DNA from 4 places in the Streptomyces sp. NPDC026575 genome. Region 4 is predicted to be linked to each of the others. Evidence: riboswitches for the same ligand, from Rfam matches in the RefSeq annotation. Region 4 holds a riboswitch; each other region holds the start of a gene.
The links. Region 4 has a riboswitch for cobalamin ahead of cobN (cobaltochelatase subunit CobN). Riboswitches for the same ligand answer to the same signal wherever they lie in the genome.
Positions count from the first base shown of each region.

Region 1: it holds a riboswitch for cobalamin, as region 4 does, so the genes downstream of both, ACZ4NB_RS09850 (ribonucleoside-diphosphate reductase subunit alpha) here and cobN (cobaltochelatase subunit CobN) in region 4, are expected to answer to the same signal.
Region 2: it holds a riboswitch for cobalamin, as region 4 does, so the genes downstream of both, metE (5-methyltetrahydropteroyltriglutamate--homocysteine S-methyltransferase) here and cobN (cobaltochelatase subunit CobN) in region 4, are expected to answer to the same signal.
Region 3: it holds a riboswitch for cobalamin, as region 4 does, so the genes downstream of both, ACZ4NB_RS11820 (cobalamin biosynthesis protein) here and cobN (cobaltochelatase subunit CobN) in region 4, are expected to answer to the same signal.

Region 1 covers NZ_JBVHQM010000006.1:6,098-11,904, forward strand. Annotated here, with positions in the region: gene ACZ4NB_RS09835 (GntR family transcriptional regulator) at 1-112, shown strand, start outside; gene ACZ4NB_RS09840 (DUF3311 domain-containing protein) at 247-504, shown strand; gene mctP (monocarboxylate uptake permease MctP) at 501-2,189, shown strand; cobalamin riboswitch at 2,362-2,511, shown strand; gene ACZ4NB_RS09850 (ribonucleoside-diphosphate reductase subunit alpha) at 2,670-5,105, shown strand; gene ACZ4NB_RS09855 (ribonucleotide-diphosphate reductase subunit beta) at 5,105-5,807, shown strand, end outside.
Region 2 covers NZ_JBVHQM010000005.1:162,118-167,924, reverse strand. Annotated here, with positions in the region: gene ACZ4NB_RS08715 (glycoside hydrolase family 13 protein) at 1-388, shown strand, start outside; gene metE (5-methyltetrahydropteroyltriglutamate--homocysteine S-methyltransferase) at 843-3,152, opposite strand; cobalamin riboswitch at 3,318-3,539, opposite strand; gene ACZ4NB_RS08705 (3-hydroxybutyryl-CoA dehydrogenase) at 3,734-4,603, opposite strand; gene aceB (malate synthase A) at 4,600-5,807, opposite strand, start outside.
Region 3 covers NZ_JBVHQM010000007.1:67,333-73,139, forward strand. Annotated here, with positions in the region: gene ACZ4NB_RS11810 (caspase family protein) at 1-2,228, opposite strand, end outside; gene ACZ4NB_RS11815 (hypothetical protein) at 2,233-2,649, opposite strand; cobalamin riboswitch at 2,854-3,002, shown strand; gene ACZ4NB_RS11820 (cobalamin biosynthesis protein) at 3,123-4,106, shown strand; gene ACZ4NB_RS11825 (cobyric acid synthase) at 4,103-5,644, shown strand; gene ACZ4NB_RS11830 (putative cobaltochelatase) at 5,694-5,807, shown strand, end outside.
Region 4 covers NZ_JBVHQM010000002.1:30,769-36,575, forward strand. Annotated here, with positions in the region: gene cobN (cobaltochelatase subunit CobN) at 1-3,331, opposite strand, end outside; cobalamin riboswitch at 3,366-3,514, opposite strand; gene cobG (precorrin-3B synthase) at 3,683-5,038, shown strand; gene ACZ4NB_RS02500 (precorrin-8X methylmutase) at 5,035-5,667, shown strand; gene ACZ4NB_RS02505 (precorrin-2 C(20)-methyltransferase) at 5,670-5,807, shown strand, end outside.

The DNA.
Region 1 (5,807 bases), on a different contig from region 4:
GCTCTCGCGGCACTCGCTCGACGCCCAGGGCCGGCCGGTGGAGTGGGTGCGCTCGGTCTACCGCGGCGACCGCTACAAGTTCGTGGCCAGGCTGCAGCGCCCCACGGAGTGAACTCCGCCTGCTCACCGCTCCCCCGCTCGGATTCTTCGTACCGATATGCGGACAGCTAGTGACGCGTGCCACGGCCCTGCCATAGATTTTCAGCCGATTGCACAGGAGTTCGCCGCCACGGACGGAGCCACGCGATGCCAGAGCCAGCCGAAGCCCCCAGCAGCAGACAGATCGTCACACCCACACGTGCGGTGGCCGGCCTGTGCCTGCTCGCTCCGTTCGTGGCGATGCTGTGGGTGAGTTCGTACGCCCGGATCGAGCCCACGCTCATCGGGATCCCGTTCTTCTACTGGTACCAGATGCTGTGGGTGCCGATCTCGACGGCGCTGACGATGGTGGCGTACAAGCTCGTGCAGCGTGAGCAGCGCGCCCGCAAGGGCGGTGCCCAGTGACCGACGCGCTCTCCGCAACGGGCGCCGCCACCGCGCTCGCGGCCTCCTCGACCCAGGGCGTCAACGGCGTGGCGCTCGCCGTGTTCGTCTTCTTCTTCCTGGCCGTGACGGTCATGGGCTTCCTGGCGGCCCGCTGGCGCAAGGCCGAGCAGTCCGCCAACCTCGACGAATGGGGCCTGGGCGGGCGGAGCTTCGGCACCTGGGTGACGTGGTTCCTGCTGGGCGGCGACCTCTACACCGCCTACACCTTCGTGGCCGTACCGGCGGCGATCTACGCGGCGGGCGCGGCCGGCTTCTTCGCCGTCCCGTACACCATCCTGGTCTACCCCCTCATCTTCACCTTCCTGCCCCGCCTGTGGTCGGTCTCGCACAAGCACGGCTACGTCACCACCTCCGACTTCGTCCGCGGACGCTTCGGCTCCAAGGGCCTGTCGCTGGCCGTGGCGCTCACCGGCATCCTCGCCACCATGCCGTACATCGCGCTCCAACTCGTCGGCATCCAGGCCGTCCTGGACGTGCTGGGCATCGGCGGCGGCGCGCACACCAACTGGTTCGTCAAGGACCTGCCGCTGCTGATCGCCTTCGCGGTGCTGGCGGCGTACACCTACTCCTCCGGCCTGCGTGCGCCCGCCCTGATCGCCTTCGTCAAGGACGGGCTGATCTACCTGGTCATCATCGTGGCGATCGTCTACATCCCGATCAAGCTGGGCGGTTTCGACCAGATCTTCCACGCCGCCGGCAAGGCGTTCGCCGAGCCCGGCGCCGTCCCCGGCAAACCGCGCGGCGAGCTGACCAGCGGGCCCAACGCGCAGTGGGCGTACGCGACCCTGGCGCTCGGCTCGGCGCTGGCGCTCTTCATGTACCCGCACTCGATCACCGCCACGCTCTCCTCGCGCAGCCGCAACGTGATCCGCCGCAACACCACCATCCTGCCGCTGTACTCCCTGATGCTGGGCCTGCTGGCGCTGCTCGGCTTCATGGCCATCAAGGCCGGTACGGACATCCAGGGCAACCCCCAGCTGGCCATCCCGCAGCTGTTCGAGGACATGTTCCCCAGCTGGTTCGCCGGCGTCGCGTTCGCCGCGATCGGGATCGGCGCGCTGGTCCCGGCGGCCATCATGTCGATCGCCGCGGCCAACCTGTTCACCCGCAACGTCTACAAGGACTTCCTCAAGCCGGCCGCCACGCCCGAGCAGGAGCACAGGGTCGCCAAGCTCGTCTCCCTGCTGGTCAAGGTCGGCGCCCTGGTCTTCGTCCTCACCATGGACAAGACCGTCGCCATCAACTTCCAGCTGCTGGGCGGCATCTGGATCCTGCAGACCCTGCCGGCCCTGGTCGGCGGCCTGTTCACCCGCTGGTTCCACCGCTGGGCGCTGCTGACCGGCTGGGCGGTCGGCATGCTCTACGGCACGCTCGCCGCGTACGGCGTCGCGAGCCCGACCCAGGCCCACTTCGGCGGCTCCAGCAAGGAGATCCCCGGCATCGGCGAGATCGGCTACATCGGCCTGACCGCCCTCGTCCTGAACCTCGTGGTGACGGTCGTCCTGACCGTCGCCCTGAAGGCCCTCAAGGCCCCCGACGGCGTCGACGAGACCTCTCCCGCCGACTACACCGCGGACATCGGCGACGAGGGCGTCTCGGCGGACCTGCCGCCGGCCACGGCGGGGGCACCCGCCGGGCACTGACACCACCGACTCGCCTGCGGCCACGGGCCGTCGCGCTCCTTCGGGGCGCGGCGGCCCGTGGCGTTGTACGGACCGCCGCACACGGCGCCGCCCCGGTGCGAGGCCACTGACAGGCACCACATGATCACTCTCAACACACTAGATGTGGGGGTGCACGCGTGGAGCCACCACCACATGTATGCTCGTCTTCGCTGTCGCCGCAGGGGAATCCGGTGGGAATCCGGAACTGTCCCGCAACGGTGTAAGAGCGCGCCCAGTGCCCGGAAAGGGCCCTGCCGCGCGCCCGTGAAGTCCGAGGACCTGCCGACGGTACGCCCGCACCGCCATGGGTGCGGACGTCGATACGTCCGGGCCCCGAGGGTTGGGCCGGTGGACGCCGCGCGGTGTGCCCGCGCACCCCTGACCGTCACGGGGTGCGGCATGCGCGCGTGCGGCCGTCGCGCCCCCTCCTGGCCCCCGCCGAGTGAGGGAGAGCATCACGTGACCATCGCGCCAACGGAGCCCGCGTCCAACGCCGAGGTCGTGCAGCCTGCGGTGACCGCGCCTGCCGCCCCCGCCGACGGCGGTCCGGGCGAGGACGGCCCGGGCGTCGCGCTGCTGCGCACCCTGACGAAGCTGACCGAGGACCTGACCGCGACCGACCCCGGCAAGGTGGCCGCCGCCGCCCTGCGCGGCCGGTACGAGGGCGCGGGCGAGTTCGAACTGCGGTCGCTGGCCATCGAGGCCGCGGCCGGACTGATCGGTGACGAACCGCAGTACTCCAGGCTGGCCGCGCGGCTGCTCACCCTCTCGATCTCGGAGGAGGCGGCCGCACAGGGGGCGGTCGCCTTCTCCGCCTCCGTCGAGGTCGGCCACCGCGAGGGGCTGATCGCCGACGAGACCGCACAGTTCGTACGGACCCACGCCGCCCGGCTGGACGCCCTGGTCGACCGGGCGCTCGCCGACGGCGCCGACGACCGGTTCGGCTATTTCGGACTGCGCACCCTGCACTCGCGCTACCTGCTGCGCCACCCGACCACCCGCCAGGTCATCGAGACGCCCCAGCACTTCCTGCTGCGGGTGGCCTGCGGCCTCGCCGAGGACCACAGCGAGCGCGCCCTGGACGACGTGGCCGAGCTGTACCGCCTGACCAGCTCGCTGTCGTACCTGCCCTCCTCCCCCACCCTGTTCAACTCCGGCACCCGCCACCCGCAGATGTCGTCCTGCTACCTGCTGGACTCCCCGCTGGACGAGCTGGACTCGATCTACGACCGCTACCACCAGGTGGCGCGGCTGTCGAAGCACGCCGGCGGCATCGGCCTGTCGTACTCCCGCATCCGCGCCCGCGGTTCGCTGATCCGCGGCACCAACGGGCACTCCAACGGCATCGTGCCGTTCCTGCGCACCCTGGACGCCTCGGTCGCGGCCGTGAACCAGGGCGGCCGGCGCAAGGGCGCCGCCTGTGTCTACCTGGAGACCTGGCACGCCGACATCGAGGAGTTCCTGGAGCTGCGCGACAACACCGGTGAGGAGGCCCGCCGCACCCACAACCTGAACATCGCGCACTGGATCCCGGACGAGTTCATGCGCCGGGTGGAGGCGGACGCCGACTGGTCGCTGTTCTCCCCCTCGGACGCCCCGGAGCTGGTGGACCTGTGGGGCGAGGAGTTCGACGCCGCGTACCGCAGGGCCGAGGCCGAGGGCCGGGCGCTCAAGCAGATCCCGGCGCGGGTGCTGTACTCCCGCATGATGCGCACCCTGGCGCAGACCGGCAACGGCTGGATGACGTTCAAGGACGCCGCCAACCGCACCGCCAACCAGACCGCCGAGCCCGGCCAGGTCGTGCACTCCTCCAACCTGTGCACGGAGATCCTGGAGGTGACCAACGACGGGGAGACCGCGGTCTGCAACCTGGGGTCGGTCAACCTCGCCGCCCACCTGGGCGACGACGGACAGATGGACTGGGAGAAGCTGGACGCCACGGTCCGTACCGCCGTCACCTTCCTCGACCGCGTCGTGGACATCAACTTCTACCCGACCGAGCAGGCGGGGGCCTCCAACTCCCGCTGGCGCCCGGTGGGCCTGGGCCTGATGGGCCTGCAGGACGTCTTCTTCCGGCTGCGGCTGCCGTTCGACTCGGCCGAGGCGCAGGAGCTGTCGACCCGGATCTCCGAGCGGATCATGCTCGCCGCGTACGAGGCGTCCGCCGATCTCGCCGAGCGGCACGGCCCGCACCCGGCCTGGTCGGCGACCCGCACCGCCCGCGGTGTGCTGCACCCGGACCACTACCCGAACGCCGAGCCCCGCTGGGCGGACCGCTGGGCGGCGCTGCGCACCCGGATCGCCGCGACCGGGATGCGCAACTCGCTGCTGCTGGCCATCGCGCCGACCGCGACCATCGCCTCGATCGCGGGCGTGTACGAGTGCATCGAGCCGCAGGTCTCCAACCTCTTCAAGCGCGAGACGCTGTCGGGTGAGTTCCTCCAGGTCAACGCGTATCTGATCGAGGAGCTCAAGGCCCTGGGGCTGTGGGACGCGCGGACCCGTGACGCGCTGCGCGAGGCGAACGGCTCGGTGCAGGACGTCGAGTGGATCCCCGAGGACGTCCGGGCGCTGTACCGCACCGCCTGGGAGATCCCGCAGCGCGCCCTGATCGACATGGCCGCGGCCCGTACGCCGTTCCTCGACCAGAGCCAGTCGCTGAACCTCTTCATGGCGTCGCCGACCATCGGCAAGCTCAGCTCGATGTACGCCTACGCCTGGAAGCGCGGCATCAAGACGACGTACTACCTGCGGTCGCGCCCGGCCACCCGGATCGCCCAGTCGGCCCGCGGCACCGCGGCCGCCGCCACCGTGCCCGTCCCGCAGCAGGCCACCGACCCCGAGGCGGTCGCCTGCTCCCTGGAAAACCCCGAGTCCTGCGAGGCCTGCCAGTAATGACCACCGACCAGACCACCGCCGCTGCCGCGCACACCGCCACCACCGGCGAGAAGAACCTCCTCGACCCGGGCTTCGAGCTGACGCTGCGTCCCATGCGGTACCCGGACTTCTACGACCGCTACCGCGACGCGATCAAGAACACCTGGACCGTGGAGGAGGTCGACCTCCACTCCGACGTCGCCGACCTCGCCAAGCTCTCGCCGGGCGAGCAGCACATGATCGGCCGGCTGGTCGCGTTCTTCGCGACCGGTGACTCGATCGTCGCCAACAACCTCGTGCTGACGCTCTACAAGCACATCAACTCCCCCGAGGCGCGGCTGTACCTGAGCCGTCAGCTCTTCGAGGAGGCGGTGCACGTCCAGTTCTATCTGACGCTGCTGGACACCTACCTCCCCGACCCGGACGACCGCGCCGCCGCCTTCGCGGCCGTGGAGAACATCCCCTCCATCCGGGAGAAGGCCGAGTTCTGCTTCAAGTGGATGGACTCGGTCGAGAGCATCGACCGGCTGGAGTCCAAGGCCGACCGGCGCCGCTTCCTGCTGAACCTGATCTGCTTCGCGGCCTGCATCGAGGGGCTGTTCTTCTACGGCGCCTTCGCGTACGTCTACTGGTTCCGCTCGCGCGGTCTGCTGCACGGGCTGGCCACCGGCACCAACTGGGTCTTCCGCGACGAGTCCATGCACATGGACTTCGCGTTCT
Region 2 (5,807 bases), on a different contig from region 4:
CCGGGTGCCGATCCCGTGGTCCGGGCAGGAGGCGCCGTTCGGCTTCAGCCCCGACGACGCCACCGGCGCGCCCTGGCTGCCCCAGCCGGCGGACTGGCACGCCCTCAGCGTCGAGGCGCAGACCGGCGACGAGACCTCCATGCTGGAGCTCTACCGCCGCGCCCTCCATCTGCGCCGGGACCACGCCGCCCTCGGCGACTCCGCTCTGACCTGGCTGGACACTCCACCCGGAGTACTCGCCTTCACCCGCGAACCGGGCTTCGCCTGCGTCGTCAACCTCTCCGCCGACCCCTACCCCCTCCCGGAACACGACGCGGTGGTCCTGGCGAGCGGACACATCGAGGACGGCCGCCTGGGGACGGACGAGGCGGTCTGGTTGGCGCGGTGACGGGGTGACGGGGTAGCGACGCCGACCGCGCCATCGCGCCGTGGTGTGCGGTGCGACCGGTCCCGACCGTGGCGGCCCCCACGGTCGGGACCGGTCGGTCAGCGCAGTCCGCCGGCGTCGCCTCGCGCCCGCGCTGCCTGCTGTTCCGCCTCCTCCCTGGCGGCCCTGCGCCTGCGAGCAGCCATGCTCAAATAGCCCACCAGGGCGATCAGCGCTCCCGTGATGGCGGCAGAAACCAGCTTGTGCAAGAGATCATCCACAGGGTCCCCGTTCACTTGCTCGGTACGCATACGACGTAAGCGCGCGACCGATCGTTCGACACGTTGTGCGCCCACTGTCGCGGGGAGCGCTGAAATGCCGATGAAATACAGGTGATCGCGGGGCTCGCCCGGCCCGTGCCGCGTCCGCGGGCGGTGCCGGCGTTCCTTGGCGCCGGCCCCGCCCGCATCGCGTACTACAGCTCCGCGCGCACCGTCCGCGCGGCCGCGACGAGGTTCTCCAGAGCTGCCCGGGTCTCGGGCCAGCCCCGGGTCTTCAGACCGCAGTCCGGATTCACCCACAGGCGCTCGGCGGGGATCGCCTGCAGGCCGGTGCGCAGCAGTTCGGCGGCCTCCTCCGGGCCCGGCACACGCGGCGAGTGGATGTCGTACACGCCGGGCCCGGCCTCGCGCGGATAGCCGTGGGCGGCCAGTTCGCGGGCGACCTGCATATGGGAGCGGGCGGCCTCCAGGCTGATGACGTCCGCGTCGAGGTCGTCGATGGCCTGGACGATGTCGCCGAACTCGGCGTAGCACATGTGGGTGTGGATCTGGGTGTCCGGTCGGACGCCGCTGGTGGTGATCCGGAACGCCTCCGTGGCCCAGGCCAGGTAGGCGGGGCGGTCGGCGGTGCGCAGCGGCAGGGTCTCGCGCAGGGCCGGCTCGTCCACCTGGATGACGGAGGTGCCGGCCGCTTCCAGGTCGGCCACCTCGTCGCGCAGGGCGAGGGCGACCTGGCGGGCGGTGTCGCCCAGGGGCTGGTCGTCGCGGACGAAGGACCAGGCGAGCATGGTGACCGGGCCGGTGAGCATGCCCTTGACCGGGCGGTCGGTGAGCGACTGGGCGTAGGACGTCCAGCGCACGGTCATCGGCTCGGGGCGGGAGATGTCGCCGGCCAGGATCGGCGGGCGGACATAGCGGGTGCCGTAGGACTGGACCCAGCCGTGCCGCGTGGCGAGGTAGCCGGTGAGCTGCTCGGCGAAGTACTGGACCATGTCGTTGCGTTCGGCCTCGCCGTGGACGAGGACGTCCAGACCGGCCTTCTCCTGGAAGGAGAGCACCTCCTGGATCTCGGCCTTGATCCGCTCCTCGTACCCGGCCGTGTCGATCCGGCCCGCGCGCAGATCGGCCCGCGCGGTGCGCAGCTCACCGGTCTGCGGGAAGGAGCCGATGGTCGTGGTCGGCAGCAGCGGCAGGCGGAGGTGGGCGCGTTGGGCCGTGGTCCGTTCGGCGTAGGGCTGGGAGCGGCGGGCGTCGCTCTCGCCGATCGCGCCGGTACGGGCGCGGACGGCCGGGTCGTGGGTGATGGGGGAGTCGGCCCGGGAAGCCAGGGCGGCCCGGGTCGCGGCCAGTTGGGCGGTGATGGCGCCGGTGCCGTGGGTCAGGCCCTTGGCGAGGGTGACGATCTCGGCCGTCTTCTGCCGGGCGAAGGCCAGCCAGCGCAGGACCTGCGGGGCGATGTCCCGCTCGGCCGACGCGTCGAGCGGGACGTGCAGCAGGGAGCAGGAGGCCGACACATCGACCCGGTCGGCCAGGCCGAGGAGGGTGCCGAGCGTGGCGAGGGACTTCTCCAGGTCGTTGGCCCAGATGTTGCGGCCGTTGACGACGCCGGCGACCAGCCGTTTGCCCGGCAGTCCGCCGACGGCCGCGAGGGCCTCCAGGTTGCCGGCGGCGGCCTCGGTGAAGTCCAGCGCGAGTCCCTCGACCGGGGCCTTGGCCAGCACGGGCAGCGCGTCGCCCAGCCGGTCGAAGTAGGAGGCGACGAGCAGCTTGGGCCGGTCGGCCAGCGCGCCGAGCTCGCGGTAGGCGCGGGCGGCGGTGCTGAGGTCGGCCGGTGTGCGGTCCTGGACGAGAGCGGGTTCGTCCAGCTGCACCCATTCGGCGCCGGCCGCGCGCAGGTCGGCAAGGACCTCGGCGTACACGGGCAGCAGGCGGTCCAGGAGGGTCAGCGGGTCGAAGTCGGCGACCACGCCGGGCGCGGGCTTGGCCAGCAGCAGATAGGTGACGGGACCGACCAGCACGGGCCGGGCCGTCAGCCCCAGCGCCAGGGCCTCCTTCAGCTCGGTGACCTGCTTGGCGGAGTCGGCGGTGAACACCGTGTCGGGCCCCAACTCGGGCACCAGATAGTGGTAGTTGGTGTCGAACCACTTGGTCATCTCCAGCGGTGCGACATCCTGCGTGCCCCGCGCCATGGCGAAGTAGCCGTCGAGCGGATCGGCCGCGACGGCGTCCCGGTGGCGGTAGGGGATCGCCCCGACCATGACGGTGGTGTCCAGGACGTGGTCGTAGTACGAGAAGTCGCCGGTCGGGACCTCGTCGAGGCCCGCCCCGGCCAGCTGCTGCCAGGCGGTGCGGCGCAGTTCGGCGGCGGTGGCGCGGAGGGCGTCGGCGGTGACGCGGCCCTTCCAGTAGCCCTCGATCGACTTCTTCAGTTCCCGGTCCGGGCCCTGGCGCGGGTAGCCGTACACGGTGGCCCGCGCTGCCGCGGCTGCGGACTTGGTGTTCACGGAGATCTCCTTCGCGAGATGAATCCCTGAGATCCCGGCGACGGGACGAAGGCGCGAAGGGGTAGCGAACCGTGCGAGACGACCTCGCGCGGTAAGGCGCGGTCATCCGCCTGGTATGTACGCCGACCCGCCCACGAGGTCACCGGGATATCCGGGTGCGAGTCGTCCGCACCCGGGCAGATGGCAGGTCTTCGGACTCGCGGGCACGTCCTCGCGGGGGAGGACATCTAATGGCCGTCGCTTCCCAGGCCCTCTCGTCGGACCCAGTGCGTATGACGGCGGTCGTTCCCGCTCACCGCTGCGGGGCAGTCCCGGATTCCCACCGGGTTCCCTCTTGCGACGCATCCCGCCTGGCGGACGGGGCGAACCAGCTGCACGGGTCAGCCTAAGGGCCGTCGAGCGATGCGGTACGTCCAGGTCCACCATTCGGAAGGTGAGGTGAGCCACGCGAGCGACAGGTGTGAAGCGCGACGAGGGCGGGAAACGCCGCACATGCGTCTCCCGCCCTCCCTTGTGAGCAGCCGCCGGGTCCCTCGGCCGGCGGCGCGGTCCGGGCCCCTCAGCCCGGCCGGACCAGATCCTCAGCTCTGGTCGTACTGGTGGAACCCCCGGCCGGTCTTGCGGCCCAGCAGCTCCGCCTCGACCATCCGCTGGAGCAGCGGGGGCGGGGCGTAGAGGGGTTCCTTGAACTCGTCGTAGAGCGATTCGGCGATCGAGGCGACGGTGTCCAGCCCGATCAGGTCCGCGAGCCTGAGCGGCCCCATGGGGTGGGCGCAGCCCAGCTCCATGCCGGTGTCGATGTCCGCGGCGGTGGCGAAGCCCGACTCCGCCATGCGGATCGCCGCGAGCAGATAGGGGACGAGCAGGGCGTTGACGACGAAGCCGGCCCGGTCCTGGGAGCGCACGACCGTCTTGCCCAAGGTGCCGGTGGCGAAGTCCGCCACGACGGCGACCGTTTCCGGTGCCGTGTGCAGGGACGTGACGATCTCCACCAGCGGCAGCACCGGGACCGGGTTGAAGAAGTGCAGTCCCACGACCCGGTCTGCGCGGTTGGTGGCCATGCCCAGGCGCATGACGGGGAGGGAGGAGGTGTTGGTCGCCAGCACCGCCCCGGGATCCTCGACGATCTTGTCGAGTGCGGCGAACACCTCCGTCTTGGCCTCCGCGTTCTCCACGACGGCCTCGACGACGAGCTGCCGGTCCGCCAGGTCCTCCAGGCTGCCGGTGAAGAGCAGCCGGTCCAGGGCCTGCTGGGCGGCGACCGGCGCCAGCTTCCCCCGCCGCACGGCGCGGTCGAGCGAGGCGGCCACCCGCTCCCGCGCGGCACGGGCGGCCGTGGCGTCGGCCTCGCAGACCACGGTGTCGAGACCGGCCCGCGCGCACACCTCGGCGATGCCCGCGCCCATCTGACCGCCGCCGACCACCCCGACGCGCTGGATGCCCGCGCTCATGACCGCGGCTCCGCGTTCCGCACGAGGTGGCGGGCGTAGGCGTCCGGGGTGAAGAAGCTCGGCAACTCCCGTGCCAGCGCGGTCCGTTCGAAGAGCGCGCGCACCTCTTCGAGAGGCGCCCACGGGTACTCGGCACCGAGCGCGGCGAGTTCCTCGTCGAGCAGCCGCCGGACCGTCTCCCGGTCCACGACCCGGTGGCGCAGCCACTGCCAGATCTGCACACGGGCGATCTCGGCGGTGGCGGCGTCCTCCATCAGGCCGTACAGGGCGACCGCCCCCTGGCCGCTCAGCCAGGCGGCGAAGTAGCGCAGGGCCACCGCGACGTTGGCGCGCACCCCCTCCGCCGTGGGCGGGCCGCTGATCCGGCGCACCGAGAGCAGGTCCGAGGCGCTCACCGCCACATCGTCGCGGGAACGGTCGATCTGCTGCGGCCGCTCGCCGAGCACGTCGTCGAACACCTCGCGGCACAGTGGCACCAGCCCGGGATGGGCCACCCCGGAGCCGTCGAAGCCGTCCTCGGCCTCGCGCTCCTTGTCCAGCCGGACCTTGGCCAGCGCCGCCTCGTTGGCGGCCGGATCCCTGCTCGGCACCTGCGCGGCCATGCCTCCGATCGCATGGGCGCCCCGCCGGTGACAGGTGCGCACCAGCAGTTCGGTGTACGCCCGCATGAAGGGCGCGGTCATCGTCACCTTCGCCCGGTCCGGCAGCAGGAAGCCGGTGCGGTGTCCCAAGGTCTTGATCAGGCTGAACAGGTAGTCCCAGCGGCCGGCGTTGAGGCCGGAGCTGTGCTCGCGCAGCTCGTAGAGGATCTCCTCCATCTCGAAGGCGGCGGTGATCGTCTCGATGAGCACGGTGGCGCGGATCGTGCCGCGGGGTATGCCGAGCAGCTCCTGGGCCAGGACGAACACATCGTTCCACAGCCGGGCCTCGTAGCGGTTCTCCAGCTTCGGCAGGGAGAAGTACGGGCCGTGCCCGGCGTCGATCTGGCGCTGCGCGCAGTGGAAGAAGTACAGGCCGAAGTCGACGAGCGCGGCGGGCAGCGGTCCGCCGGCGAACTCCAGGTGCCCCTCGTCGAGGTGCCAGCCGCGCGGTCGGACGACGATGGTGGCGAGCCGGTCGCGGTCGGAGAGCCGGTACTCCTTGCCGTCGTCACTGGTGAAGTCGATGCGCCGGTCGATGGCGTCGCGCAGGTTCAGCTGCCCGC
Region 3 (5,807 bases), on a different contig from region 4:
CGGCGCACCGCCGCCGGATCGCCCGGGTGCCCGCGGTCCGGGTAGGTCCACAGGCCGTAGGTGTGGCGGGCGCCGACCATCTCCAGCACCCGCCCGGCCGCGCCGAGGGCGACGGGGAGCTTGCCGCCGTCGGCCATCGAGGTGGAGGCGTCCATCAGGATCAGCAGCCGGCTGGATTTCTGCGCCCTGTAGTAGCCGTCCAGCACCCGGGCGACCTGGTCGGCGCCGGCCGTGAAGGGGATGACGGGGGCGGCGAGGTCGGTGTTGGCGCGGCTGCTGCGCAGCGGGGAGTCCGCGGCGGGCGCGGGCACCGTGCCGTCCTTGCCGGGCACCGCGCGGTAGCCGTGCGCGGTGAGGACACGGCGGCCGCCGTCCGGGGCGCGCAGCCAGTCGGCGAAGCGGTCGGCGGCGTCCTGCCGGGGGGCGGCGTCCTTGGCGCCGTGCCAGTCGACCCGGATCAGCGGGTGGTCCAGGGCCGGGACGTTCCTGGGGTAGTAGGCGGCGAAGCGCTCGCCGGGCGGCGGCGGGGAGCCCAGGGCGGGGCAGCTGCCGATGGCGTGGCCGAGGTTGAAGTCGGCGAGGGACTTCTCGGAGACCAGCGGCGCCGAGCGGGCGGCGCGGCCGCTGCCGGGGGTGCCGCCGACGGCGTCGGGGCGCAGCGAGCACAGCAGCTCGGTGCTGCCCGCGTACTGGCTGCCCGGGGCGGAGAGCCGCTGCTCGGCGCTCTCGGCGAGGGCGGGGTCGGGGGCGCCGGACGCGCCGATGTGCGAGCCGTCGTTGGCGAGGTAGAGGCCGATGGTGTGCAGCAGTCCGGTGCCCGAGAGCACCGGACTGGGGCGCAGCAGGCGGAGGTCGCGGTGTGCGCTGTCGGTGCCGGTGAGGAGTTCCTGCCAGGAGGCGCCGACCTGTTCGACGTCGGCGAGCCGTTCGCCGGCCGGGATGCCGACGACCAGCGGGCTGTAGGCCACCGGGCCGGTGTTGTGCAGGGTCGCGGGGGATCCGGTGGGCGGCATACCGCGACGGGCCTCCTCGTAGTCGGCGGTGGATTCGGGGACCCACAGGTCGGGTTGGGGTCCCGGCCGGTGGAGAGGGTCGGTGCCCTTGGCGTCCTGGAGGTCCCGGCCGGTGCCCCGGGCCTGTCCCTGCCAGCGGTCGGCGGCGGCGAAGCCCTGGTCGACCTGGTCCTTGGCGGCGGAGTAGACGGTGATCTGGGCACGCCGGCAGCCCGCGGGCAGATCGTCCTCGCCGTGCAGCGGGCGGGTGTTGAGCTCGGACGTCTCGTAGCCGAAGGCGGCCTGGCGCAGGGTGGGTTCGGCCTCCGGGGCGGTGAGCAGCCGCAGTTCGAGGGCGGGCGGGCAGTCCGGCAGCGGGCGCAGCGCGTGCAGGGTGATCAGCGTGGCGGCGGTGAGCGCGAGGACGGTGCACAGCGCGATCAGGAGCCGCATCCGGGCCCGGATGTGCTGGTTGAACCAGCGGCGTAAACGGACCCGCGGCGGCGTGGGCAGCGGGGCCTCGGGGGTGGCGAAGGACAGGATGACGTCGTCGAGGGTGTTCTGCTTCGCGGAGCGCGGCTCCCAGACGTCCCCCATCGGGGTCCGCTCGTCGGCGAGCCGGGTGCGCAGCTGGCGTACGAGGTCCTCGAAGGCGACGAAGCGCCGGCCGGGGATACCGCGTTCGAGGACCTCCACCATGGCGCGGGTGAAGAGGCTGCCGCCGGCCGGCTCCTCGCCGCTGAAGATCCGGCGGTTGGGCTGGGCGGCCATCAGCAGCGACATGGGTTTGCGCAGGGAGTGGAAGGCGCCGTCGGCGTTGCCGGCGTAGCAGCACTCCAGGACGATCACGATGCGCTCGGCCCGCGCGTTGTCGAGGCAGGAGAGCACCATGTCCTGCCAGGAGACGGTGGTGTGGCTCTGCCGGGGCACCGAGGAGCCGACCATCAGCTGGAGATCGCCGCCGTCGCTGCGGACCCGGCCGTGGCCGGAGAAGTGCACCAGCAGCAGACCGCGGGCCTCGTCGGCGGCGGCCTTGAGGGCCTGCCCCAGCTCCCAGGGCTCCGTGGGGCGGCAGAGCGTGACCTCGTCGGCGGTGAACAGGTCGGTGGCGGTCAGCGCCCGCCGCAGCTCGGGGGCGTTGTCCTCCACCGCCGGCAGGCCGGTCAGCGTGGTGTAGTCGTGGACACAGACCAGCAGCGCCCGGTTGATCTTGCCCCGCGCGTCGTATTCGGACATCCGGTCAGCCCTCGCCGGTGCTGCCGCCCTCGCGTGCCGGTCCGCCCGGATCGGGGCGGTCGGTGTCGCCGATCGCCTGCAGCTCACCGCCCGTGCCGGCGTCGACGGCGGGCGCCTCGCCCTCGGCCCGCTCCTCCCCGCGGCGCCGCAGCCACTCCCGCAGGGCTATGCCCAGCCCCTTGGTGACCTCGGCGGCGACCGCGCCGACGATCACCAGGATCAGGTCGTCCACGCCCACGGCCATGTCGCCGGGGCCGGCCGCCTCCTGGGCGGGGCGCGGCCGCTGCTCCCAGCTGTGGTCCCGGCGGCTCAGCCAGGGTTCGCGCTCCAGCCACACCTGGAGGTCGTCGATGTCCTGCTGCGGATTGTTCGTCCCCGTGATCCTGATGCGGATCTCGTGATGACCGGCGCTCTCCGGCATCCCCCAGCCCCCTTCCGGCGGCCCCTTCGCCCCCGTGCCACAGATAGTGACGTGGGATCAGGGGCGCAGGCAACCGTCTGTGACGCGGCCGCCACCCTGTGGCGTGTGCCACAGCGCCGTCCACGGGGCAGCGTCGCAGGTCAAGGGTGAGTTGACGGGCGTTCGCGGGGCGTGGTGGACTGCCGGAGCCAATCGGCGACAGATGAGGAAGTCCGGTGAGAATCCGGCGCGGTCCCGCCACTGTCACCGGGGAGCGTTCCTCCAGCGAAGGCCACGGTCCGCCTCGCGTACGTCTGACGGCGTACCAGGACTGGAAGGCCGGGGGCCACGCCGATCCGGGAGCCAGGAGACTCTTGTCGCCGTCACGTCGAGCCAGGGCGCGGACCCTGAGTGAGGACATACCGCCATGCCCGGCCGCCCTTCGAAAGCCCCACTGCACGCCCCCGCAGGGCCCCTTCCGGCGGTCTGACCCGATGCGCGGCGAACACGCGGGATACGCGTGCGGCGCGGCCCTGGGCTTTCTCGCCGACCTGATCGCGGCGGATCCGCGGCGCGGCCATCCGGTGGCCGCGTTCGGCCGGGCCGCGGGCGCCGTGGAGCGCCGGCTGTGGCGCGACCACCGCGGGTACGGCACGGCGCATGCCGTGCTGTGCGCGGGCGGTGCGGCCGCCGGGGCCGCCCTGCTCCAGCGCGCCGCGGGACCCTCGCGCGCCGCCCGGGTCGCGCTGACCGCGGCGACGGTCTGGGCCGTGCTGGGCGGCACCTCGCTGGGCCGGGAGGCACGCGCCATAGGCGGGGCGCTCGCGGTGGGCGATCTGGACGTGGCGCGGGAGCGGTTGCCGCATCTGTGCGGGCGCGATCCGCAGGCGCTGGACGGGCCGCAGCTGGCCCGCGCGGTGGTGGAGTCGGTCGCCGAGAACACCTCGGACGCGGTGGTGGGCGCCCTGGTGTGGGGTGCGCTCGGCGGGGTGCCCGGTCTGGTGGCGTTCCGGGCCGTGAACACCCTGGACGCGATGGTGGGTCACAAGTCGCCGCGCCACCGCCGCTTCGGCTGGGCCTCGGCCCGGCTCGACGACCTCGCCGGCTGGCCCGGCTCCCGGCTGACCGCCACCCTGGCCGTGCTCGCCGGCCCCGACCGGCGCGGCGCGCTGCGGGCCTGGCGGGCGGACGGCGGCGCGCACCCGAGCCCCAACGCGGGCCCGGTGGAGGCGTCGTTCGCGGGTGCGCTGGGCGTCCGGCTGGGCGGCACGCTGGCGTACGGCGGGCGGGTCGAGCACCGCCCGGTCCTCAACGGCGGGGCGCGGCCGGTCGCGGCGGGCGACATCGAGCGGGCGGTACGGCTGTCGCGGAAGGTGAGCGCGCTGGCGCTGGCGGCGACGGTGGCGGGACGGCTGGTAGCGGGCGCGGTGTCCCACGGGGGCGCGGCGCGCCGCGGGAGCGGGAGGAAGAGCCGGTGAACGGGCGGAGCAAGGCGTCCGGCGGGACCGTCGGCGGGGGCCTGTTGGTGGCCGGTACGACGTCGGACGCCGGCAAGAGCGTGGTGACGGCGGGGATCTGCCGCTGGCTGGTGCGCAAGGGCGTGCGGGTGGCGCCCTTCAAGGCGCAGAACATGTCGCTGAACTCGTTCGTCACGCGCGAGGGCGCGGAGATCGGCCGGGCCCAGGCGATGCAGGCCGCCGCGGCGCGGGTGGAGCCGACCGCGCTGATGAACCCCGTGCTGCTCAAGCCGGGCGGCGACCGCAGCAGCCAGGTGGTGCTGCTGGGCAGGCCGGTCGGTGAGCTCAGTGCCCGCGGCTACCACGCGGGCCGGCAGGAGCAGTTGCTGGGCACGGTGACCGACTGCCTGGCGGAGCTGCGGCGTACCCATGACGCGGTGATCTGCGAGGGCGCCGGCAGCCCCGCGGAGATCAATCTGCGGCGCACCGACATCGTCAACATGGGCATCGCCCGAGCCGCCCGGATACCGGTCGTCGTGGTCGGCGACATCGACCGCGGCGGGGTGTTCGCGTCCTTCTTCGGCACCACCGCGCTGCTGTCGAAGGAGGACCAGGCGCTGGTGGCGGGGTACCTCGTCAACAAGTTCCGGGGCGATGTGACGCTGTTGGAGCCCGGCCTGGAGATGATGCGGCGCCTGAGCGGGCGGCCGACGCTGGGCGTGCTGCCGTTCGCGCACGGGCTGGGCATCGACGAGGAGGACGGCCTGCGGGTCTCGCTGCGCGGTGCGGTGCGCGAGAGCACGGTGGCGCCGCCGCACGGCGCCGACGTGCTGCGGGTCGCGGTCGCCGCCGTACCGCTGATGTCGAACTTCACGGACGTGGACGCGCTGGCCGCCGAACCGGGCGTGGTGGTGCGGTTCGTGGACCGGGCCGAGGAGCTGGCCGACGCGGACCTGGTGGTGCTGCCGGGGACCCGGGGCACCGTCCGGGCGCTCGCGTGGCTGCGCGAGCGCGGTCTCGCGGACGCGATCGCCCGGCGGGCCGCCGAGGGCCGCCCGGTGCTGGGCATCTGCGGCGGCTTCCAGATGCTGGGCGAGCGCATCGAGGACGAGGTCGAGTCGAAGGCGGGCACGGTCGAGGGGCTGGGGCTGCTGCCCGTACGGGTGCGGTTCGCGGCGGAGAAGACCCTCGCGCGGCCGGCCGGGGCGGCGCTGGGCGAGCCGGTGGAGGGGTACGAGATCCACCACGGCGTCGCCGAAGTGACCGGCGGCGACGAGGCGTTCCTGGACGGCTGCCGGGTCGGCTCCGTATGGGGCACGCACTGGCACGGCTCCCTGGAGAGCGACGGCTTCCGCCGGGCGTTCCTGCGGCGGGTGGCGGCGGACGCGGGGCGGGCCTTCGTCCCGGCCCCCGACACCAGCTTCGCCGCGCTGCGCGAGGAGCAGCTGGACCGGCTGGGCGATCTGATCGAGGAGCACGCGGACACCGACGCGCTGCTGCGGCTGATCGAGGAAGGGGTGCCGGAGGGGCTGCCGTTCGTGCCTCCGGGGGCGCCATGAGGGGTACGCATGGGACGGATCGGGCCGGCGACGTGGAGGATGACAAGGCATGACAACGGTGCACAACACGACCCCGCAGTACCCCTTCACCGCGGTCGTCGGGATGGCCGACCTGCGGCTCGCGCTGCTGCTGAACGCGGTGAGCCCCGCGGTCGGCGGTGTG
Region 4 (5,807 bases):
GGCGCATCGCCTCGATCCAGCGGGGGTTGACCACCCGGGCGCGGAAGACCCGGGAGGTCTCCTCGACGAGGGTGCGGGTGCGGACCGTCTCGGGCCGGGTGGAGTCGCCGATGTACGCCTCGGGGGCCTTGCCCTTGAGCGCCTTGACGGTGGCGACCATGCCTCCGTGGTACTGGAAGTAGTCGTCGGAGTCGGCGATGTCGTGTTCGCGGGTGTCGGTGTTCTTGGCCGCGACCGCGATCCGCTTGTAGGCGGTCTCCATCTCGTCCCGGGCCGGGCGGCCCTCCAGCCCGCGGCCGTAGGCGTAGCCGCCCCAGACGGTGTAGACCTCGGCGAGGTCGGCGTCCGTGCGCCAGTCGCGGGAGTCGATCAGCTGGAGCAGGCCCGCGCCGTAGGTCCCGGGGCGGGAGCCGAAGATCCGGGTGGTGGCGCGGCGTTCATCGCCGTGCGCGGCCAGGTCCGCCTGGGCGTGAGCCCGTACGAAGTTCTCGGAGGCGGGCTCGTCGAGCGAGGCGGCCAGCCGTACGGCGTCGTCCAGCAGGCCGATGACGTGCGGGAAGGCGTCCCGGAAGAAGCCCGAGATGCGCAAGGTGACGTCGATACGGGGGCGGCCCAGCTCGGTGAGCGCGATCGGCTCCAGGCCCGTTACGCGGCGCGAGGCGTCGTCCCAGACGGGGCGGATGCCCAGCAGCGCGAGGGCCTCGGCCACGTCGTCGCCGCTGGTGCGCATCGCGCTGGTGCCCCAGAGGGAGAGGCCGACGGACTGCGGCCATTCGCCGTTGTCGGTGCGGTAGCGCGTCAGGAGGGAGTCGGCGAGTGCCTGGCCGGTCTCCCAGGCGAGCCGGGAGGGGACGGCCTTGGGGTCGACGGAGTAGAAGTTGCGGCCCGTCGGCAGGACGTTGACCAGTCCGCGCAGCGGGGAGCCGGAGGGGCCGGCCGGGACGAAGCCGCCGTTGAGCGCGTGGACGGCGTGGTCGATCTCGTCGGTGGTGGCGGCGAGGCGCGGCACGACCTGGCGGGCGGCGAAGTCGAGGATGTCGGCGACCGCGTCCGGGTGGCCGTCGGCGATGCGGGCCACCGCGGCCGGGTCCCAGTCCGCGTCCTCCATCGCCTGGACCAGGGCGCGGGCCGTCTCCTCGGCCTCGTCGGCGGTCGTGCGGGTCGCGGCGGACTCGTCGAGGCCGAGCGCCTCGCGCAGACCGGGCAGGGCCTGTGTGCCGCCCCAGATCTGCCGGGCCCGCAGGATGGCGAGCACGAGGTTGACGCGGGCCTCGCCGGTGGGGGCGCCGCCCAGGACGTGCAGACCGTCGCGGATCTGGGCGTCCTTGACCTCGCACAGCCAGCCGTCGACATGCAGCAGGAAGTCGTCGAAGCCCTCGTCGTCGGGGCGTTCGTCCATCCCCAGGTCGTGGTCGAGCTTGGCGGCCTGGATCAGCGTCCAGATCTGGGAGCGGATCGCGGGCAGCTTGGCCGGGTCCATGGAGGAGATCGCCGCGTACTCGTCGAGGAGCTGCTCCAGGCGCGCGATGTCGCCGTAGGACTCGGCGCGGGCCATCGGCGGGACGAGGTGGTCGACGAGGGTGGCGTGGACCCGGCGCTTGGCCTGGGTGCCCTCGCCCGGGTCGTTGACCAGGAAGGGGTAGACGAGCGGGAGGTCGCCGAGCGCGGCGTCCGGGCCGCAGGCGGCGGACAGGCCCGCGTTCTTGCCGGGCAGCCACTCCAGGTTGCCGTGCTTGCCCAGGTGGACCATGGCGTCGGCGCCGAAGCCGCCGTCCTCCTGGGAGGCCGCGATCCAGCGGTAGGCCGCCAAGTAGTGGTGCGAGGGGGGCAGATCGGGGTCGTGGTAGATCGCGATCGGGTTCTCGCCGAAGCCGCGCGGCGGCTGGATGATGATCAGGAGGTTGCCGCGGCGCAGCGCGGCCAGGACGATGTCGCCGTCGGGGTCGCGGCCCGGTTCGCCCGCGTGGCTGCGGTCGAGGAACATCTCGCCCGGCGCCGGGCCCCAGTGCTCCTCGACGGCGTCGCGCAGCTCCTGCGGCAGCGTGGCGTACCAGCGCCGGTAGTCCGCGGCCGGGATGCGGACCGGGTTGCGGGACAACTGCTCCTCGGTGAGCCACTCCTGGTCGTGGCCGCCGGCCTCGATGAGGGCGTAGATCAGCTCGTCGCCGTCGCCGGACTCCAGACCGGGGACGGGCTCGGCGGTCTCGTCGCCGAAGTCGTAGCCCTCCGCCCGCAGGCGGCGCAGCAGGGCGACCGCGCTGGCCGGGGTGTCCAGGCCGACGGCGTTGCCGATGCGGGAGTGCTTGGTCGGGTAGGCGGAGAGCACCAGCGCCAGGCGCTTGTCGCCGGCCGGGATGTGGCGCAGCCGGGCGTGGCGCACGGCGATACCGGCGACGCGGGCGGCGCGCTCGGGGTCGGCGACGTACACCGGCAGGCCGTCCTCGTCGACCTCCTTGAAGGAGAACGGAACGGTGATCAGGCGCCCGTCGAACTCGGGGACGGCGATCTGGCTGGCGGCGTCCAGCGGGGACAGCCCCTCGTCGTTCTCCTCCCAGGCGCTGCGCGATCCGGTCAGGCACAGGGCCTGGAGGATCGGCACGTCGAGCGCGGCGAGCGCCCCCGCGTCCCAGGACTCGTCGTCGCCGCCGGCGGATGCCTCGGCGGGCTTGGTGCCGCCGGCGGCCAGGACGGTGGTGACGATCGCGTCGGCCGGGCGGAGGGCGTCGATCAGCTCCGGCTCGGGCGCGCGCAGCGAGGCGACGAAGAGCGGGCGGGCGCGGCCGCCGGCCGCCTCGATCTGCTCGCACAGGGTCCGCACGAAGGCGGTGTTGCCGCTCATGTGGTGGGCGCGGTAGTAGAGCACGGCGACCAGCGGGCCGCTGTCGTTGCGGCTCTCCCGGTCGAGGGGGCCCCAGGTGGGCGCGGGCGCCGGCGGCTCGAAGCCGTGGCCGGTCAGCAGGACGGTGTCGGAGAGGAAGCGGGCGAGCTGGTCGAGGTTGGCGGGGCCGCCGTGCGCGAGGTAGGCGTGCGCCTCGGCCGCGATGCCGACGGGGACCGTGGACTGCTCCATGAGCTGGGCGTCGGGGGCCTGTTCACCGGTGAGCACGACGACCGGCCGGTGCTGGTCCTCGGCGAGCAGCAGGTCCAGGCCCTCCTGCCAGGCGCGGATGCCGCCGAGGAGGCGTACGACGACGAGGTCGGTGCCCTCCAGCAGCGCGGGCAGCTCGGCCACGTCGAGGCGGGCGGGGTTGGCGAGGCGGTACGGCACCGGGCCCGTGGCCGCGCGGGCGCTGAGCAGGTCGGTGTCGGAGGTCGACAGCAGCAGAATCATGCGAGCGCAGGCCTTCCTCGGGGTGTCCGCGCCCCGGGTGGTCGTATGGACGGCGGGAGTTCCTGGCTCACCCGGCGCTGGCCGGGTTCACAGTGGCGGGACCGCGCCGGATTCTCACCGGGCTTCCTCCCTTGGGCGCCGTCGCTGGCGTCCGGTGGGCCAGCCGACCCACCGACCTGCATAGTAAGGGCTGCGGACGGCCGAGGTAAGCGGGCCCGGGGGCCGGCCGCCGGGGACCGCCGTGCTCCGCCCCGGCCGGGGCCGCGGCCGCGTGGGTGGCCGGTCCGCGCCTGGTCCGTGGCCGGATCCGCCCCGGATCGGCCGCCCGGCGTCGTGGGTATGCTCGCCGCCATGCCGCCCTCCCCCTCGATCCGGCCCCTGGGGTCCGAACCGCCCCTGCGGGACCGCGGTGACGCCTGCCCGGGGGCGCTGCGACTGCACCCGGCGGCCGACGGCGGGCTGGCCCGAGTGCGGGTGCCCGCAGGCGACTTGACGGTGCGTCAGGCCGAAGCGCTGGCCGACGCCGCGGACGCTCTCGGGGACGGCCGGCTCTCCCTGACGTCCCGGGGGAACGTGGAACTGCGCGGCCTCGCCGAGGGCTGCGGCGGCCGGCTCGCCGCGCTGCTGCGCGACGCCGGTCTGCTCCCCTCCGAGCACCACGAACGCCTCCGCAACATCCTCGCCTCCCCGCTGGCCGGGCTGGACCGGCACACCCCTGCTGACGTGCGGTTGTGGGCCCGTGACCTGGACTCTTCGCTCTGCGCGAGCCGGTCGGCGACCGCGCTGTCCGGCCGTTTCCTCTTCGTCCTGGACGACGGGCGGGGCGATGTGGCGGCGCTGGGCGGGGATGTGAGCTTGGTCGCAGAACCCTCCGTGGCGGCCGACCGGACCGGCGCCGGTGGCACGGCGCTGCTGCGGGTCGGTGACGATCCGGCGGCGCTGCGGATCGCCGGCCCGGACGCACCGCGCGCCGCGCTCACCGCCGCCCTGACGTTCCTGGACGCCGCCGCGGCGAGCGGCAGCGGCGCCTGGCGGATCCGCGAACTGCCCGAAGGGCACACGCTGACGACCCGGCACGTCGCCGAGCGGCTCCAGGCGGCGGGCATCACGGCGGAGCGGGTGACGGACGGGGCAGCGGCTCTGCGCTCGGCGACCGCGCGCGCCGAGGAGTTCCCCGACTCCTCCGCTCCAGGTGTGGTCGAGGGCGCCGACGGCCGCCGCGCCCTGTGCGTGCTGGCCCCGCTGGGCCGGCTGAGCACCGCCCAGTGGCGCCTGCTCACCGCCGTCGCCGCCCAGGACGGCTCCGGCGCACTGCGCCTGACGCCCTGGCGCGGAATCGTCCTGCCCGGTCTGGCGCCCGCCGCGGCCGCCGCCCGGTCGGCCGAGCTGTCCGCCGCCGGCCTGGTCACCGACCCGTCCTCCCCCTGGCACCGCCTCGGCGCGTGCACCGGCCGCCCCGGCTGCGCCAAGTCCCTTACGGACGTCCGCGCGGACGCCGCGGACGCGGTCGCCGCGGGCGCGCGGACGCCGGACGGCGGCCCGGCCGTCCCCGCGGGCGGCACGCCCGTCCACTGGTCCGGCTGCGAGCGCCGCTGCGGCCACCCTCACGGCACCTGGGTCGACGTCCTGGCAACGGCGGACGGCTACCAGATATCGGTCGTACGGCCGGATGCACCACCAGCAACGCAAGAAACGAGGCCACAGTGACCGCCTTCGACTACGAGAAGGACGGTGCGGCGATCTACCGCCAGTCCTTCGCCACGATCCGCGCCGAGGCGGACCTCGCCGGGCTGCCCGCCGACGTCAGCCGGGTGGCGGTCCGGATGATCCACGCCTGCGGCATGGTCGACCTCGTACGCGATCTGGCGTTCACCCCCGAGGTGGTGGCCAACGCCCGCAAGGCGCTGCGCGCCGGTGCGCCGATCCTGTGCGACGCCAACATGGTCGCCAGCGGCGTCACCCGCAAGCGGCTGCCGGCCGACAACGAGGTGCTGTGCACGCTCGCCGACCCGTCGGTGCCGGACCTGGCCGCCCGGATGGGCACCACCCGCAGCGCCGCCGCGCTGGAGCTGTGGCGCGACCGCATGGAGGGCGCCGTGGTGGCCGTCGGCAACGCCCCCACCGCGCTCTTCCGCCTGCTGGAAATGATCGAGGAGGGGGCGCCCCGGCCCGCCGCCGTCCTCGGCATACCCGTCGGCTTCATCGGCGCGGCGGAGTCCAAGGACGCGCTGATCGCCCACCCGTCGAAGCTGGACCACATCGTGGTGCGCGGACGCCGGGGCGGCAGCGCCATGGCCGCGGCCGCGATCAACGCCCTGGCAAGCGAGGAAGAGTAAGCGTGAGCGAGCAGCAGCTGACCGGTCGCCTCTACGGCGTGGGCCTCGGCCCCGGTGACCCGTCCCTGATGACCGTGCGTGCCGTCCAGGTCATCGCCGCGGCCGACGTCATCGCGTACCACAGCGCCCGGCACGGACGG